Regions from separate parts of the Allobosea sp. GW821-FHT03A12 genome, predicted to be linked through region 1. Evidence: predicted binding sites of a transcription regulator. Region 1 holds the regulator's gene; each other region holds the start of a gene.

Region 1 (3,746 bases):
ACCAGGCTGGTCGGCATCAACAACCGCGACCTGCGCAGCTTCGAGCTCAACCTCGCCGTCACCGAGCGCCTGGCGCCGCGCGTGCCGAAGGACCGCCTGCTGGTCGGCGAGAGCGGCATCTTCAGCCATGCCGACATCGCCCGGCTGCAGGCCTGCGGCGTCAACACCTTCCTGGTCGGCGAGAGCCTGATGCGCCAGGCTGACGTTACTGCCGCGACCCGCCAGCTCCTGACTGGAAACGCCGCCGAGGCGGCGGCGTGAGCCGCCTCACCCATCTCGACCAGAAGGGCGAAGCCCATATGGTCGATGTCGGCGACAAGGCCGAGACCGTCCGGATCGCCGTCGCCGAAGGCCATGTCGTGATGCAAGCCGAAACGCTGGCCATCGTCCGCGACGGCGAGGCCAAGAAGGGCGACGTGCTCGGTACCGCCCGCCTCGCCGGCATCATGGCGGCCAAGCGCGCCCATGAACTGATCCCGCTCTGCCACCCTCTCCTGCTCTCGAAGATCGCAGTCGACCTCACGATCGACGAGACGCTCCCGGGCGTGCGCGTCCGCGCCGAGGTCAAGCTGACCGGCAAGACCGGCGTCGAGATGGAGGCGCTGACCGCCGTCAGCGTCGCCTGTCTCACCGTCTACGACATGGTGAAGGCGGTCGATCGCGCCATGCATATCGAAGGCATCCGGCTCGTGCATAAATCCGGCGGCAAGTCCGGAACCTACGAGATCGCAGGACAACTGGCATGAGCCTCACCCCTGTCCCGGTCGCGCTCAAGGCGCTGCTCGACAGCATACCCGGCCCGACGCCGTCCGAGACGCTGCCGCTGGCGCACTGCGCCGGCCGGGTGCTGGCTGAAGAGGTCATTGCCCTCAGGACCCAACCGCCCTTCGCCAATTCGGCCATGGACGGCTATGCCACCCGAGCCGCCGATCTCGAGCCGGGCAAGGAGCTCAAGGTCATCGGTGAATCCGCCGCCGGCCGCGGCTTTCCCGGCCCGATCGGCCCCGGCGAGACGGTGCGCATCTTCACCGGCGCGCCCATCCCCGACGGCGCCGACGCGATCCTGATTCAGGAACACGCCGAGGGCGTCGGCGGCCCGGTCATCCGCGTCACCAAGCCGGCGAACAAAGGCCAGTTTATCCGCCCGGCCGGGCTCGATTTCGAGACCGGCGAGATCCTGCTGAAGGCCGGCCGCCGGCTCGACAGCGCTGCGCTCGGCCTCGCCGCCGCTGCGGGGCATCCAACCCTGTCCGTCCGCCGCAAGCCGCTGGTCGCGATCCTCGCCACCGGCGACGAACTCGTCCTGCCCGGCGAGCCGGTCGGTCCCGACCAGATCGTCGCTTCCAACAGCTTCGCCCTCGCCGCAATGATCGAGCAGGCCGGCGGCACGGCGCTCGACCTCGGCATCGCCCGCGACAACCACCCCGATCTCGCCGCCAAGATCGAGGCGGCGCGCGAGGCTGGAGCCGATGTCCTGGTCACGCTGGGCGGCGCCTCGGTCGGAGAGCACGATCTCGTCCAGGCGGCGCTGAAGGCGCAAGGCATGGCGCTCGGCTTCTGGAAGATCGCGATGCGCCCGGGAAAGCCGATGATGATGGGCCGGCTCGGCGCGATGGTCGCGCTCGGCCTGCCCGGCAACCCGGTCTCCTCGATCGTCTGCGGCCATCTCTTCGCAATGCCACTGGTCGAGGCTCTGCTCGGCATCGCCGACCCCGAGCGCGATCGCAGCGAGCCCGCCATCCTCGCCACCGACCTGCCGGCCAATGACGAGCGCCAGGACTATCTGCGCGCCACGATCGAGACGGCAGGCGGCGAGCGTCGCGTCAGGCCCTTCGCCAAGCAGGATTCCTCGATGCTGGCGAACCTGTCGCGGGCCGAAGCGCTGGTGATCCGCCCGGCTTTCGCCAAGCCGGCCAAGTCAGGCGATCCCTGCCGCGTCATCCGGCTGCGCTGATCCATTCACCTTGCGGGAGGAAGCGCCTTGCGGAACACAAGGCGAACAGCTATGGTGTTCGTGCTTTGTTTCGATTCCAGCCCGAGAGGCGAGCGGCGCGACCATGCTGACACGCAAACAGTTCGAACTGCTTCGCTTCATCCATGAGCGCCTGCGCGAATCCGGCGTGCCGCCCTCCTTCGACGAGATGAAGGATGCGCTCGACCTGCGCTCCAAATCCGGCATCCACCGGCTGATCATGGCGCTCGAAGAGCGCGGCTTCATTCGCCGGCTCCCGAACCGGGCCCGTGCCCTCGAAGTCATCAAGATGCCGGACGGCATCGGCGGGCCGCAGGCACAGCGCGGCCGCTTCAGCCCCTCCATCGTCCAGGGCGGCCTTGGCCAGACTCCGCCGCCCCCAGCACCGACTGTCAATCTGACGAAGCCGCGCCCGCCGGCTGCCGAGGAGAGCGGGCGCTCGACCGTCTCGATCCCGGTCATGGGCCGCATCGCAGCCGGCACCCCGATCTCGGCGATCCAGGAACGCAGCCACAGCGTCTCGATGCCGGCCGACATGCTTGGCGGCGGCGAGCATTACGCGCTTGAGGTCCGCGGCGATTCGATGATCGAGGCCGGCATCCTCGACGGCGACACCGTCGTGATCCGCAAGCAGGACACCGCCAATACCGGCGACATCATCGTCGCCCTGATCGACGACGAGGAAGCGACGCTGAAGCGGCTGCGCAAGCGCGGCTCCTCGATCGCGCTCGAAGCTGCCAACCCGGCTTATGAGACACGCGTGCTCGGTCCCGACCGGGTCAAGATCCAGGGCCGGCTCGTCAACCTGATGCGGCGCTACTGAAGCGCCTCCAGATCCTGTGCCGGCTCTGCAGCTGTGGGGCTCGGCGCGGGAGCAACTGCGGGCTCCGGCGCCGGCCTCGGTTCCGGCCGCACCCTGGTCCAGGGACGAAGACGCGTGACCTCGTCGGCCGTAAACGCGCGCCAGCCGCCGCGGGCTGCGTGGTAGGCGGTCGCGCCGTCACGGACGAGCGCGCTGCGATCGATCAGGCGGGCGGCGCAAGGTGCCGTCCAATAGAGCGAGGTCACCACGAGATCGGCGCGCTGGCAGTCCTCGACCAGGGCAATACGATCGCGCGTATAGGCGACGCTGCGACCATCCGGCAGGCGAATGACGCAGCCGCGCGCATCGCAGGCGGCGCCATTGCGGAGCACCACATCATCAGGCGAGCGTGAATCGCCGTCGGCATGCAGCCATTGCATCAGCACGAAGCGGCTCGGCTTGCCGGCCAGCACCATCTTCCCCTCCGGCCCGCGCACCAGCACACCCGAGCCGTCGCGCTCGATCAGGATGTCGGGCCGCGACGGCGCCGAGGCCAGCGCCAGCCCACCGACCAGTGGCAGCGCCGCGAGGAAACGCAGCGCCGTCGTCCACAGGGTCAGCCAGAGCAGCGACAGCGAGAACAGGATCAGCGCGGTCGGGCCGAAGGCCGGCAGCACCAAGGTCGAACGGTCGATGCCGGCGACCCAATGGGCGAGCTGGAGCACATAGCTCGAGGCCCAGCCCATCAGCGCCCAGGCCGGCCAGTCAAGCCCGAACGGATAGGCGAGCACGCCGAAGACCGCCGCCGGCATCACGATCAGCGAGACGAAGGGCAGCGCCAGCGCATTGCCGAGCAAGCCGAACGGATTGAAGGTCTGGAAATGATAGACGCCATAGGGCGCCGTCGCGGCGGTGGCGACCATGGTGGTGGTGAGGATGCCGACGGCCGAGAGCCAGAGCGGGCGCAGCGGC
Region 2 (3,746 bases), on a different contig from region 1:
GGTTTCGGCTCGCATTCGAACCAGAATGAATATGTCGCGTTGGATTCGATCGTGCCGCGGCTTTACCTGCTCGCGCGGATGATCACCGACGTCTCGCGCGGCGAGGCCAAATAGCGGGCAGCCGCGCTGACGGCAACGCTTGAGTTCCGCCGCGTCCTCGCCGACATTGGCGGCGCTACAAAAAGGGTTCGTGCATGCGTTGGGAAGATTACCGCCAGTCCGAGAACGTCGAGGACCGGCGCGGCGGGGGTGGTGGCGAATATGCCGGCCTTCCCGGCGGGCGCGGCGGCATCGGCATCGGCACCATGGTCGTGCTCGGCCTGCTCGGCTGGGCGCTCGGCATCGATCCGCGCATTTTGATCGGCGGCGCCGAGATGATCGGCGGCATCGGCGGGCGCAGCGCGCCGACGCAGGAGCAGCGCAAATCGGCCGGGCCGCCGCAGGACGAGATGGGCAAATTCATCTCGGCCGTGCTGGCGCAGAACGAGGACATCTGGACGAAGGTGCTGCCGCAGCAGGCCAACCGGAAATACGTACCGCCCAAGCTGGTGCTGTTCAGCGGCGTCGATCGCTCGGGTTGCGGCACTGCCCAGTCGGCGATGGGCCCATTCTATTGCCCCAACGACCAGCGGGTCTATCTCGACCTCTCCTTCTTCCAGGAGATGCAGCGCAAGCTCGGCGGCGGCGGCGACTTCGCCTATGCCTATGTCGTCGGCCACGAGGTCGGCCATCACATCCAGAACCTGCTCGGCATCCTGCCCAAGGTGAACGAGCTGCGCCAGCGACTCTCCGAGCGCGAATCGAACGCGCTTTCGGTGCGCGTCGAATTGCAGGCCGACTGCTTCGCCGGCGTCTGGGCCTACAATCTCCAGGCGATGGACCGGGTCGAGCCCGGTGACATCGACGAGGCGATGCGGACGGCTTCCGCGATCGGTGACGACAAGCTGCAGCAGCAGGGTCGTGGCGTGGTCGTGCCGGATTCCTTCACGCACGGCTCGTCGGCCCAGCGCACCCGCTGGTTCAACACGGGCTTCAAGTCCGGCTCGCTGCAGAGCTGCGACACCTTCCGCACCAACCAGCTCTGAGCGTCAGCGCGCAGCGCGCTCGCGGCGGACGGTGAGCCGGCGCGGCGCGCGGGCCAGCCGGCCGGAGAGGATCTGCTTCTTCGGCGCGAGCAACCCTGCCCTGACACCGCGCGAACGCAGCGAGACCGCACCCCATTCGCGCAAGGCCGCCGCCATGCCGCGCAGCGGCATCAAAGCCGGCAGCGCCGCCGAGGTCAGCAAATGCCGCTCGATGCTGGGCGTCCAGGCTGGCTCGGGCAGGTCACCGGCTTCGAGCAGGATCACCCAATCGCCGCGCGCCTGCGCAGCGCCGGACGACCAGGCCTCGCCGTTCTTCGCCCTGACATAGCTGGCGCCAGTCTCGTCGGCGAGGCGCGCGATCGCGGCATCGTCAGCTTCGTCGATCACCACGGCATGGCCGATCACGCCCTTGGCGACCGCCGGAATCAGTACGGACAAGGTCGCGGCGAGCGCCTCGGCGTCACGATTGGCCCGGATGACGGCGGTGATCATGGACTGACAGCTTATGACGCACTGCAACATGTCGCAATCCTGTCACTTGCCTTTTGTTCCCTTTATGTTCACATTCCTTGGTCTCGGAGCCACCGATTCCGCCGGGAGACGAAACCATGCTGCAGGCCAGGCCCTCAGCCAGGACGCAACCGCTCAAGCGCCGCGACGCCGAGTCGGGCACGGTCTCGGCGCCGGTCGACCCGCTCGCCTATGTCGGCAGCCAGATCGACCCGGAGCGGCGGCGCGGGCGCGGCGCGACGATCAACCCCGGCGGCCGCTACGAAGCCGAACAGCGCATCAGCGAAGATGACGGCTGGGGCTCGCTCGGCGAGCTGCCGCCGTTCAAGACCGAGGTCTCGGTCGAGAAGCCGCGCACGATCATTACACGCAATGACTCGCCCGATATTTCGTTCGACCGCTCGATCAACCCCTATCGCGGCTGCGAGCATGGCTGCGTCTACTGCTTCGCGCGGCCGAGCCATGCCTATCTCGGCCTCTCGCCTGGCCTCGATTTCGAGAGCAAGCTGACCGCTAAGCCCGACGCGGCGCTGCTCTTGGAAAAGGAGCTGTCCTCGCCGAGCTACCAGCCACGCACCATCGCGATCGGCACCAATACCGACGCCTACCAGCCGATCGAGAAGAAGCTCCGGATCATGCGCGGGATCCTGGAGGTGCTGGCGAAGTTCAACCATCCGGTCGGCATCGTCACTAAATCCGCGCTGGTGCAGCGCGACCTCGACATCCTCGCGCCGATGGCGGCGAAGGGGCTGGTCAAGGTCGCGCTCTCGGTGACGACGCTCGATCCCAAGCTCGCCCGCAACATGGAGCCGCGCGCCGCCGCTCCCGCCAAGCGCATCGAGACGATCCGCAAGCTCTCGGAGGCCGGCATCCCGGTGACGGTGCTGGTGGCGCCGATCGTGCCGGCGATCAATGAGCACGAGATCGAGCGCATCCTCGACGCCGCCAAGGCGGCGGGAGCTCGTGAGGCCGGCTATGTGCTGCTGCGCCTGCCGCTCGAGGTGAAGGACATCGTACAGGACTGGCTGGTGACGCATCATCCCGACAAGATGCGCCATGTCGTCTCGCTGATCCGCTCGACCCGCGGCGGCAAGGACTATGACGCCGCCTGGGGCCAGCGCCAGGTCGGCTCCGGCCCCTATGCCTGGATGATCGGCCGGCGCTTCGAAATGGCGGCCGAGCGGCTCGGCTTCAACAGCACGCGGCTACGCTTGCGCACCGATCTCTTCGTCAAGCCGGAGAAGGAGAAGGCGCAGCTCAGTCTGTTCTGAGCGCCCCAGCCCAGCATCTGATGGCACCGATCGCACCGCCATGCGTTTTGCTTCATGAGGCGGAGGCCGTCATGGACGATTTCAGCAGCGAGACGATTGAAACGGACGAGGCCACGATCTTCCTGCGCCGGAAGGGCTCGGGCCCTCCGCTTCTTCTGCTCCACGGCTTTCCGCAGACTCATCTGATGTGGCGGGACGTCGCTCCGCTTCTAGCGAAGGACTTCACCGTCATCTGCGCCGACCTGCGCGGTTATGGCGCGAGCTCCTGCCCGCCCTCGACCGCCGACCACGCCCCCTACAGCAAGCGTGCCCTCGCCGCCGACATGGTCGCAGTCATGGAGAAGCTGGGTTTTCGCTGCTTCTGTGTGGCCGGACACGATCGTGGCGGCCGCGTCGCCTACCGCCTGGCGCTCGACCATCGGGAGCGGACCGCGAAGGTAGCCGTGCTCGACATCGTGCCGACAGCTGAGGCCTGGGACCGTGCCGACGCCCGCTTTGCGCTCGGATTCTGGCCGTGGACGCTGCTCGCCCAGCCCGAGCCCCTGCCGGAGCGGCTGCTCGCGGCAGCCCCGGACGCGATCATCGACAGTGCGCTGAACGGCTGGGGCACGCCAGCCTCGACTTTTTCAGCCGCGGCGCGGGACGCCTACGTCGCCGCCCTCAGCGATCCCAGCCATATCCACGCGATCTGCGAGGAGTACCGGGCCGCGGCCGGAATCGACCGAGAGCACGACGCCGAGGACCAGCGAAACGAGCGGCGCATCACCTGTCCCACGCTCGCCCTGTGGAGTTCCGAGGGCGCTCTGGCACAATGGTATGAAGCCGATGGCGGGCCGCTCGCGATCTGGCGCCGCTGGGCGGATCATGTGGAAGGTAAGGC
Region 3 (3,746 bases), on a different contig from region 1:
CGCCAGCGCGAGAAACGTGCCGACCATGTAGATCGAGAAGATGCGGCCGCGCTGTTCGGGCGGGGCCTTGGCGTTGAGCCAGCTCTCGGTGGTGATGAACAGGCCGACGCAGCCGATGCCGATCGCCATCCGGCAGGCGATCCAGCCAAGCGGCGAGACGAAGAGCGGCATTGCCGCCGTTCCGACCACGACCATGCCGGCGAAGGCGGCATAGGCGCGGATATGGCCGACGCGCTGGATGACGCGTCCGCAGCCGACCGCGCCGATGGTGAAGCCGATGAAATAGGCGCTGAGCACCAGTCCGGTCAGCGTCGGTCCGAAGCCCGCGCTCGTCAGCCGCAGCGACAGGAACGTGTTGAAGAAGCCGTTGGCGAGCTGCACGAGGCTCGTCGCGGCGATGAGCGTTCCGATCTGGACGAGCAAGGGTCACGGCCTCCGGCGCAGTCTGGGAAGGCCCGCAGCTCAACGCCGGAATGTGATCTCGGCATGGCGCGCGCGGGCAAAATACCCGCACCGCGTCATTCCGCCGCCTTCAGCTTCACCGCCTTAGCGAAGGGCAGTTGCGGCTCGTTCGGGCTGGCATCGTCGAATTCCAGCGCGCCGATCCGCTCGGCCCGGCCGGAGACCTTGCCGGCCGAGGTCTTGATCTGGGCGACGTCGTCCTGCGCCTGGCGGAAATGGCTGTCGAGCTTGTCGACCCGGTCACCGAGGCGGCGGACATCGTCGAGCAGCTTGCCGACCTCGGACTGGATCACCTGCGCCTCCTCGCGCATGCGGGCATCGCGCACCAGCGACTGCATCAGCTGGATCGCCAGCGCCAGCAGCGAGGGCGAGACGATCATCACGCGCGCCCGATGGGCCTTCTGGATCACGTCGTCGAAATGCTCGTGCAGATCGGCATAGATCGCCTCCGACGGTACGAAGAGCAGCGCCATGTCCTGCGTCTCGCCCGGCAGGAAATAGCGCTCGGCAATGTCCTTGACGTGCTGGCCGACATCAGCGCGCACCCGGGCCGAGGCCTGCTTTTTCGCCTCGTCGCCGCGCGCCTCGCGCAGCATGGTGAAGCTCTCCAGCGGGAACTTCGCGTCGATGACGAGGCCGCGTCCGTCGCCCGGCAGGGTGACCAGGCAGTCAGGCCGCTTGCCGGTCGAGAGCGTGGGCTGGAAGGAGAAGAACGCGGCGGGCAGACCGTCGCGGATGATCGCCTCCATCCGGCCCTGGCCATAGGCGCCGCGGGCCTGCTTGTTGGCGAGTACGTCCTTCAGCGTCACCACCTCGCCGGTGAGCTCGGTCAGGTTCTTCTGGGCGTTGTCGATGACGGCAAGCCGTTCCTGAAGCTTGCCGAGGCTCTCATTGGTCTGGCGGACATTCTGCTCCAGCCCGGCGCCGACCTGCTGGCGCAGACCCTCCATCCGCTCGGCCATGATCCGGGCGAGGTCGCCCTGCCGGGTCGAGAGGATCTCGGCCATGGTCTGCAGGCGGCCGCTGAGCTCGGCCTGCTGCCGGTTCATCTCGGCGACCTTGTCGTCCATCTCGCGGGCACGCTCGGCCGCCATCGCCGCCTCGATCTCGCGCCGGCGCGCCGCGCGCCAGGACGAGAGCAGCGCCAGCACCAGCAGGAAAAGCGTCAGCCCGGCGAAGCCGAAGGCGGCCTCGGCCCAGCTCACGGGGCGTTCCAGCAGGACGAAGGCGATCTGGTTCATGCCGCGAGCCTACACGATCTCCGCCGCAAATCCAGAACATAAGCGGAACAGTTTGACCGCTTCGTCACAAGTGCTTATGTCGCCGCAACTTCCGACAATCGTTCAGAGCGCCCTATGGCCATCCGCCCTCTCGTCATCCTGCCCGATTCGATGCTGCGCAAGGTCTCCACGCCGATCGGCGACATCACGCCGGAGATCCGCAAGCTCGCCGACGACATGCTGGAGACCATGTACGACGCGCCGGGAATCGGCCTTGCCGCGATCCAGATCGGCGAGCCGGTCCGCCTCGTCACGCTCGACGTGTCGAAGAAGGCGGAGGAGGGCGAGGAGCAGAAGCGCGAGCCGATGGTCCTGATCAATCCCGAGGTGACCTGGCGCTCGGAGGAGCTGAGCTCCTATGAGGAGGGCTGCCTCTCGATCCCCGAATATTACGAGGAGGTCGAGCGCCCGGCGCGGGTCAAGGTCAGCTATCGCGATCTCGACGGCAAGGCGCAGGAGGTCGAGGCCGACGGCCTGCTCGCCACCTGCCTGCAGCACGAGATCGACCATCTCAACGGCGTGCTCTTCATCGATTACCTGTCGCGGCTGAAGCGCGACCGGGTCAACAAGCGCTTCGCCAAGGCGGCGAAACGGGACAGCGCGGCCTGAGCGGCTGGAGCGTCAGATCATGAGCTTGCGCGTCATCTTCATGGGCACGCCGGATTTCGCCGTGCCGACCCTGACCGAGATCATCGGCCAGGGCCACGAGGTCGTCTCCGTCTATACCCGTGCGCCAGCGCCGGCCGGGCGCGGCATGGAGCTGCGGCCCTCGCCGGTCCAGGTCACGGCCGAGCGCTTCGGCATCCCGGTGTTCTCGCCAAAGACGCTGAAGAACGCCGAGGCGGCCGAGATCATGGCCTCGCACCAGGCCGATGTCGCCGCCGTCGTCGCCTATGGCCTGATCCTGCCCAAGGCGATCCTGCAGGTGCCGGAGCTCGGCTGCCTCAACCTGCATGCTTCGCTCCTGCCGCGCTGGCGCGGCGCCGCGCCGATCCAGCGCGCCATCATGGCGGGGGATGCCGAGACCGGCGTCTGCGTGATGAAGATGGAAGAGGGGCTCGATACCGGTCCCGTCGCCATGGTCGAGACGCTTGCGATCGACGGCAACGCCACGGCCGGCGACATGCATGACCGGCTCGCCGGCCTCGGCGCTGACCTGATGGTCCGGGCGCTTGCCGCCCTCAGCCGTGGCGGCCTGCGTTTCACGCCGCAGGCGGAAGAGGGCGTCACCTATGCCAGCAAGATCGGCAATGACGAGGCGAAGCTGAGCTGGAACCGGCCGGCGCAGCAGGTCCATGACGTCGTGCGCGGTCTCTCGCCCTTCCCGGGTGCCTTCGTCGAGGTCGACCTCGGCAAGGGGCCGGAGCGCTTGAAGCTGCTGCGCACCGCTCGCGCCGGTGGCGCGGCTGAGCCGGGCACGCTGCTCGACGACGAGGGCACCATCGCCTGCGCGGTCGGGGCGGTGAAGCTGCTCCAGGTCCAGCGCGCCGGCAAGGGCCCGATGAGCGCCCAGGAGTTCCTGCGCGGAGCGAGGCTCTCGGCGGGCGCGAAACTGTAGCGATGCCGCGTTACAAGCTCGTCATCGAATATGACGGCACGCCCTTCTCAGGCTGGCAGCGCCAGCTCAACGGGCCGTCGGTGCAGCAGAGCGTCGAGGAGGCGGTCGAGGCCTTCTGCGGCCATGCCGTGCGCCTGCATTGCGCCGGGCGCACCGATGCCGGCGTCCACGCCACTCATCAGGTCGCCCATGTCGATCTCGATAAGGACTGGCGCACCGATGTCGTGCGCGACGCCAGCAATGCCCGGCTGAAACGCCTGCCGGTGGCGGTGCTGAGCGCCGAGGCGGTGCCGGATAGCTTTGATGCCCGCATCTCGGCGACGCGGCGTTACTACATCTACCGCATCCTCGACCGGCGGGCGCAGCCGGCGCTCGATGCGAACCGCGTCTGGCATGTTCCGGTCAAGCTCGATCACGAGGCGATGGATCGCGCCGCCAAGGCGCTG
Region 4 (3,746 bases), on a different contig from region 1:
GCGCCGGCGCCGAGATCGATCGGGATGCAGCCGTCGACGACGTTCATCACGAAGACCGATTTCCATTCCTGCCCCTTGGCCGAATGGATGGTCGAGAGGATCAGATAATCCTCGTCGAGATGCGGCACGCCGGCCTGGTCGCTGGTGGCGTCGGGCGGGTCGAGCGTCAATTCGGTCAGGAAGCGCTCGCGCGAGGGATAGCCGCCGGCGATCTGCTCGAGCTGGAGGAGGTCGGCCTGGCGCGTCGTCGCATCCTCATGGATGCGCTCCAGATGCGGTTCATACCAGAGCCTTGCCCGCTCGATCTCGGCCGGCCAGCCCGATCTGCCTGAGCGCAGCGCCTCGATCGCCTCGACGAAGGCGGCCCAGTCGTCTCCGGCGCGGGCCGGAGCGGGCGCATCGCGCAGGGCTTCCGCCCCGTCCGGCGCCTGCGCCAGATGCTCGATGACGCGCTGGGCCGAGGTCGGCCCGACGCCGGGCATGAGCTGCATGACGCGGAAGGCCGAGACCCGGTCGCGCGGGTTCTCGACGAAGCGCAGCAGCGCGAGCAGGTCCTTGACGTGGGCGGCGTCGAGGAATTTCAGCCCGCCGAACTTCACGAACGGGATGTTCCGGCGCGTCAGCTCGATTTCGAGTGGACCGCTATGGTGGGAGGCGCGGAAGAGCACGGCCTGCTGTTTCAGCGCCGCGCCGGCCTCGCGGTTCTCCAGCACCTTTTCGGCGATGAAGCGGGCCTGGTCGGCCTCGTCGCGGACATTGACCAGCTCGGGCGTGGCACCGGCGGCACGGTCGGTCCACAGGTTCTTGGTGAAGCGCTCGGCCGCAAGGTCGATCACCGCGTTGGCGGCGCCGAGGATGGCCTGCGTCGAGCGATAGTTCTGGTCGAGCGTGATCACTTCGGCCGGCGGAGAGAAGGCGAGCGGGAAGTCGAGGATGTTGCGGACGGTCGCGGCACGGAAGGAATAGATCGACTGCGCATCGTCGCCGACCACGGTCAGCCCACGGCCATCGGGCTTCAGCGCCAGCAGGATCGACGATTGCAGCCGGTTGGTGTCCTGGTATTCGTCGACCATGACATGGTCGAAGCGCGCCCCGACATCGGCGGCGAGATCGGCATCGGTCATTGCCTGCGCCCAGTAGAGCAGCAGATCGTCGTAATCGAGGACGTTCTGCTGCTGCTTGGCTTCGACGTAGGCCGCAAAGAGCTGCTTCAGCTCCTCGGCCCAGGCGATGCACCAGGGATAGGATAGGCGCAGGACATCCTCGATCGGCTGCTCGGCGTTGACGCAACGCGAATAGATCGAGAGGCAGGTGCCCTTGGTCGGAAAGCGCGCCTCGGTCTTCGAGAAGCCGAGCTCGTGCCGGACCAGATTCATCAGGTCGGCGGCATCCTCGCGATCATGGATGGTGAAGGCGGGATCGAGCCCGATCTGCTCGGCGAGGTCGCGTAGCAGCCGGGCGCCGACGCCGTGGAAAGTGCCGGCCCATTTCAGCGCATCGACGACGACCCCGGCGCCATCGCCCATCACCTTGCGGGCGATGCGCTCGACGCGGCGGATCATCTCGGAGGCGGCCCGGCGCGAGAAGGTCATCAGCAGGATGCGCCGCGGATCGGCGCCGCAGACGAGGAGGTGGGCGACGCGATGCGCCAGCGTGTTGGTCTTGCCCGAGCCGGCGCCGGCGATGATCAGCACCGGCGGGGCGGGGGCCGCATCGCCGCCATGCGATACCGCCCGCCGCTGCGCCGGGTTGAGACTGTCGAGATAAACGTGCGCGTTCATGCGTGATTCGACCTGTGCTCACGAACGGGAACATAACATGCACGTTCGAGGCAACGTCGAATGACTCCGGCAGAGCAAGAGGCAAGGAGACTGTCGTCGCCGAGGTCCCTCGCGCATTGCAGCGCGGTTGGCGATCAACGAGCCGTCACGCCTTCCCGCGCTTCTTCCCGGCCTGTTCGAGGTTATAGCGCGCGTGGAGCGTCGCCATTTTCTCGATGAGCGCGAGCGGCAGCTCCTCCTTCTTCGGCAGCTTCAGGGCCGATTTCGTCTTGGCGTAGCGCGCGAGCTCGTCCTTGAACGTCTCGAAGGACGGGATCGGCGGCGGGCAGGAGAGCGAGTAGTGGTCCTTGTGGGCCGAGACATAGAAGATCCAGCCGCCATTATGGCGAAAGGCCGGGATCTGGTAGCTGATCACGCCTTCCACCTCTGGAACAGCTCGTTTGATCGCGTCGCATATGGCTCGCACGCCGGCCTTGTTCTCGTCGCTGAGGCTGGCCAGGTAGTCGTCGATCGTCTTGAAGTCGGTCAGAGCCATCGGGTTCTCCTCGGTTCAGATGCGCTCGCGTCGCGGTTCTTGGCGGGCCGTTCGGTTCGGCCAGCAGCCACGGCGGGGTGGCGACGCGATCGAGCCTCGCACGACCGCTTCCATCACGCGTCAGTAAGAGTCTCGCGCTCGGAGAGGGGCGGGCCGCAGGATCATTCCTGTCATGCAATGGCGCCCGGTGAGCTTTGCTGGCCCTGATATCGAGGGAGCGTTTGATGAACACGACTGCCATGCTTTGGACGGGCCGCGTCCTGACCGGGCTTTTCGCCCTCTTCATGCTGGGCGCGTCGATCTCGCCCAAGCTGCTGCGCCTGCCGGTCGCCGAAGAAACGATGGCGCAGCTCGGCTGGCCGGCCGGCTATGCCTTCATGATCGGCCTGATCGAGCTGGCCTGCCTTGTGCTCTATCTCGTCCCGCGCACGGCGCTGCTGGGGGCGATCCTGATGATGGGGCTGCTGGGTGGCGCGATGGCGACGCAGATCCGGGTCGGAAGCCCGCTCTTCAGCCATGTGCTCTTCAGCCTCTATCTCGGCCTGTTCATGTGGGGCGGACTGTGGCTCCGCGACGGGCGGTTGCGGGCCCTGTTCCCGGTTGTCCGGATGTAGCGCGCATAGCGGGGCGGCTCGGAAACGCCCGGCTAGCCGCCTTCCAACTCGCTGGCGCGCTCCAGCGCGAGCGCGGTGCCTTTCTCGACGAAGCCTGCGATCAGCTCGAGCTCCTCGGCGCTGTATTGCCGCATCAGCGCAGCCGAACGCTCGCCCATTGGCGCGAAAAGCTCCTGAAGTGGCCTGATTGCCTCCGGCACGATCCGGACGATGACCTTGCGACGATCCTGCGGGTCCGCTGCCCGTTCGACATAACCCTTCCTGGCGAGGCGATCGATCAGGCCGGTCACGGCGCCGCTGGTCAGCTTCGTGTGCTCCATAATCTGCCCGGCCGTCACGGGACCGGCGAGCAGGATCATGTCGAGACATTCGAGATCGACCGAGGCGAGCCCGGCTCGTTTGGCGACTGCCTGGCTGTGCAGGGCGCTTGCCGCGCCCATGCGGCGCAGGACCGTCGTCAGGCGCGCGATCGCCTCGTCTTGACTTGAAGGTGCCATCTGTCTCATATCTTAGTTACTAAGATAATTAGTAAGTGAGGTAAAATCATGGATGCGATCGTCCTGTCTACGGCGTTGACGGCTCTCCTGGCCAATATCGGGCTGGGTGGTGGAATCTTCGAGCATAGCGTTGTCGACCGGGCCTGGCCGCGCAAGCCCGAGATCATCCAGCCAAGGAAGGGAGGGATCAGCCGCGCCTGGTTCTGGATCCCGGCTCACACCGCCTTCGAACTCGCCCTGCTCGTCACGCTCTACCTGGGTTGGAGCAATGCAGGGGTCCGCCAAGCCCTGCTCATGGCACTTGCCGCGCATGCGGCGC

Evidence for each region. Region 1 encodes LexA, which represses DNA repair genes until DNA is damaged. Its sites were predicted from a motif close to TGTTCNNNNTGTGTTCNG; they were not measured.
Region 2: AC3WLC_RS12455 (PA0069 family radical SAM protein) is a predicted target of LexA. The motif match lies at 1,632-1,649, and genes of this name have one in related genera.
Region 3: AC3WLC_RS10495 (DNA recombination protein RmuC) is a predicted target of LexA. The motif match lies at 1,736-1,753, and genes of this name have one in related genera.
Region 4: AC3WLC_RS19585 (ATP-dependent helicase) is a predicted target of LexA. The motif match lies at 1,808-1,825, and genes of this name have one in related genera.

Annotation. Positions count from the first base shown of each region.
Region 1 covers NZ_JBYSVZ010000004.1:592,681-596,426, forward strand. The annotation lists gene trpC (indole-3-glycerol phosphate synthase TrpC) at 1-261, shown strand, start outside; gene moaC (cyclic pyranopterin monophosphate synthase MoaC) at 258-746, shown strand; gene AC3WLC_RS17105 (molybdopterin molybdotransferase MoeA) at 743-1,954, shown strand; gene lexA (transcriptional repressor LexA) at 2,058-2,795, shown strand; gene AC3WLC_RS17115 (ComEC/Rec2 family competence protein) at 2,789-3,746, opposite strand, start outside.
Region 2 covers NZ_JBYSVZ010000003.1:1,043,073-1,046,818, reverse strand. The annotation lists gene AC3WLC_RS12470 (M20/M25/M40 family metallo-hydrolase) at 1-114, shown strand, start outside; gene ypfJ (KPN_02809 family neutral zinc metallopeptidase) at 195-1,085, shown strand; gene AC3WLC_RS12460 (hypothetical protein) at 1,089-1,577, opposite strand; gene AC3WLC_RS12455 (PA0069 family radical SAM protein) at 1,694-2,866, shown strand; gene AC3WLC_RS12450 (alpha/beta fold hydrolase) at 2,938-3,746, shown strand, end outside.
Region 3 covers NZ_JBYSVZ010000003.1:612,549-616,294, forward strand. The annotation lists gene AC3WLC_RS10490 (MFS transporter) at 1-423, opposite strand, end outside; gene AC3WLC_RS10495 (DNA recombination protein RmuC) at 519-1,703, opposite strand; gene def (peptide deformylase) at 1,818-2,351, shown strand; gene fmt (methionyl-tRNA formyltransferase) at 2,371-3,300, shown strand; gene truA (tRNA pseudouridine(38-40) synthase TruA) at 3,303-3,746, shown strand, end outside.
Region 4 covers NZ_JBYSVZ010000005.1:213,165-216,910, forward strand. The annotation lists gene AC3WLC_RS19585 (ATP-dependent helicase) at 1-1,781, opposite strand, end outside; gene AC3WLC_RS19590 (iron chaperone) at 1,927-2,316, opposite strand; gene AC3WLC_RS19595 (DoxX family protein) at 2,541-2,930, shown strand; gene AC3WLC_RS19600 (MarR family winged helix-turn-helix transcriptional regulator) at 2,963-3,427, opposite strand; gene AC3WLC_RS19605 (hypothetical protein) at 3,476-3,746, shown strand, end outside.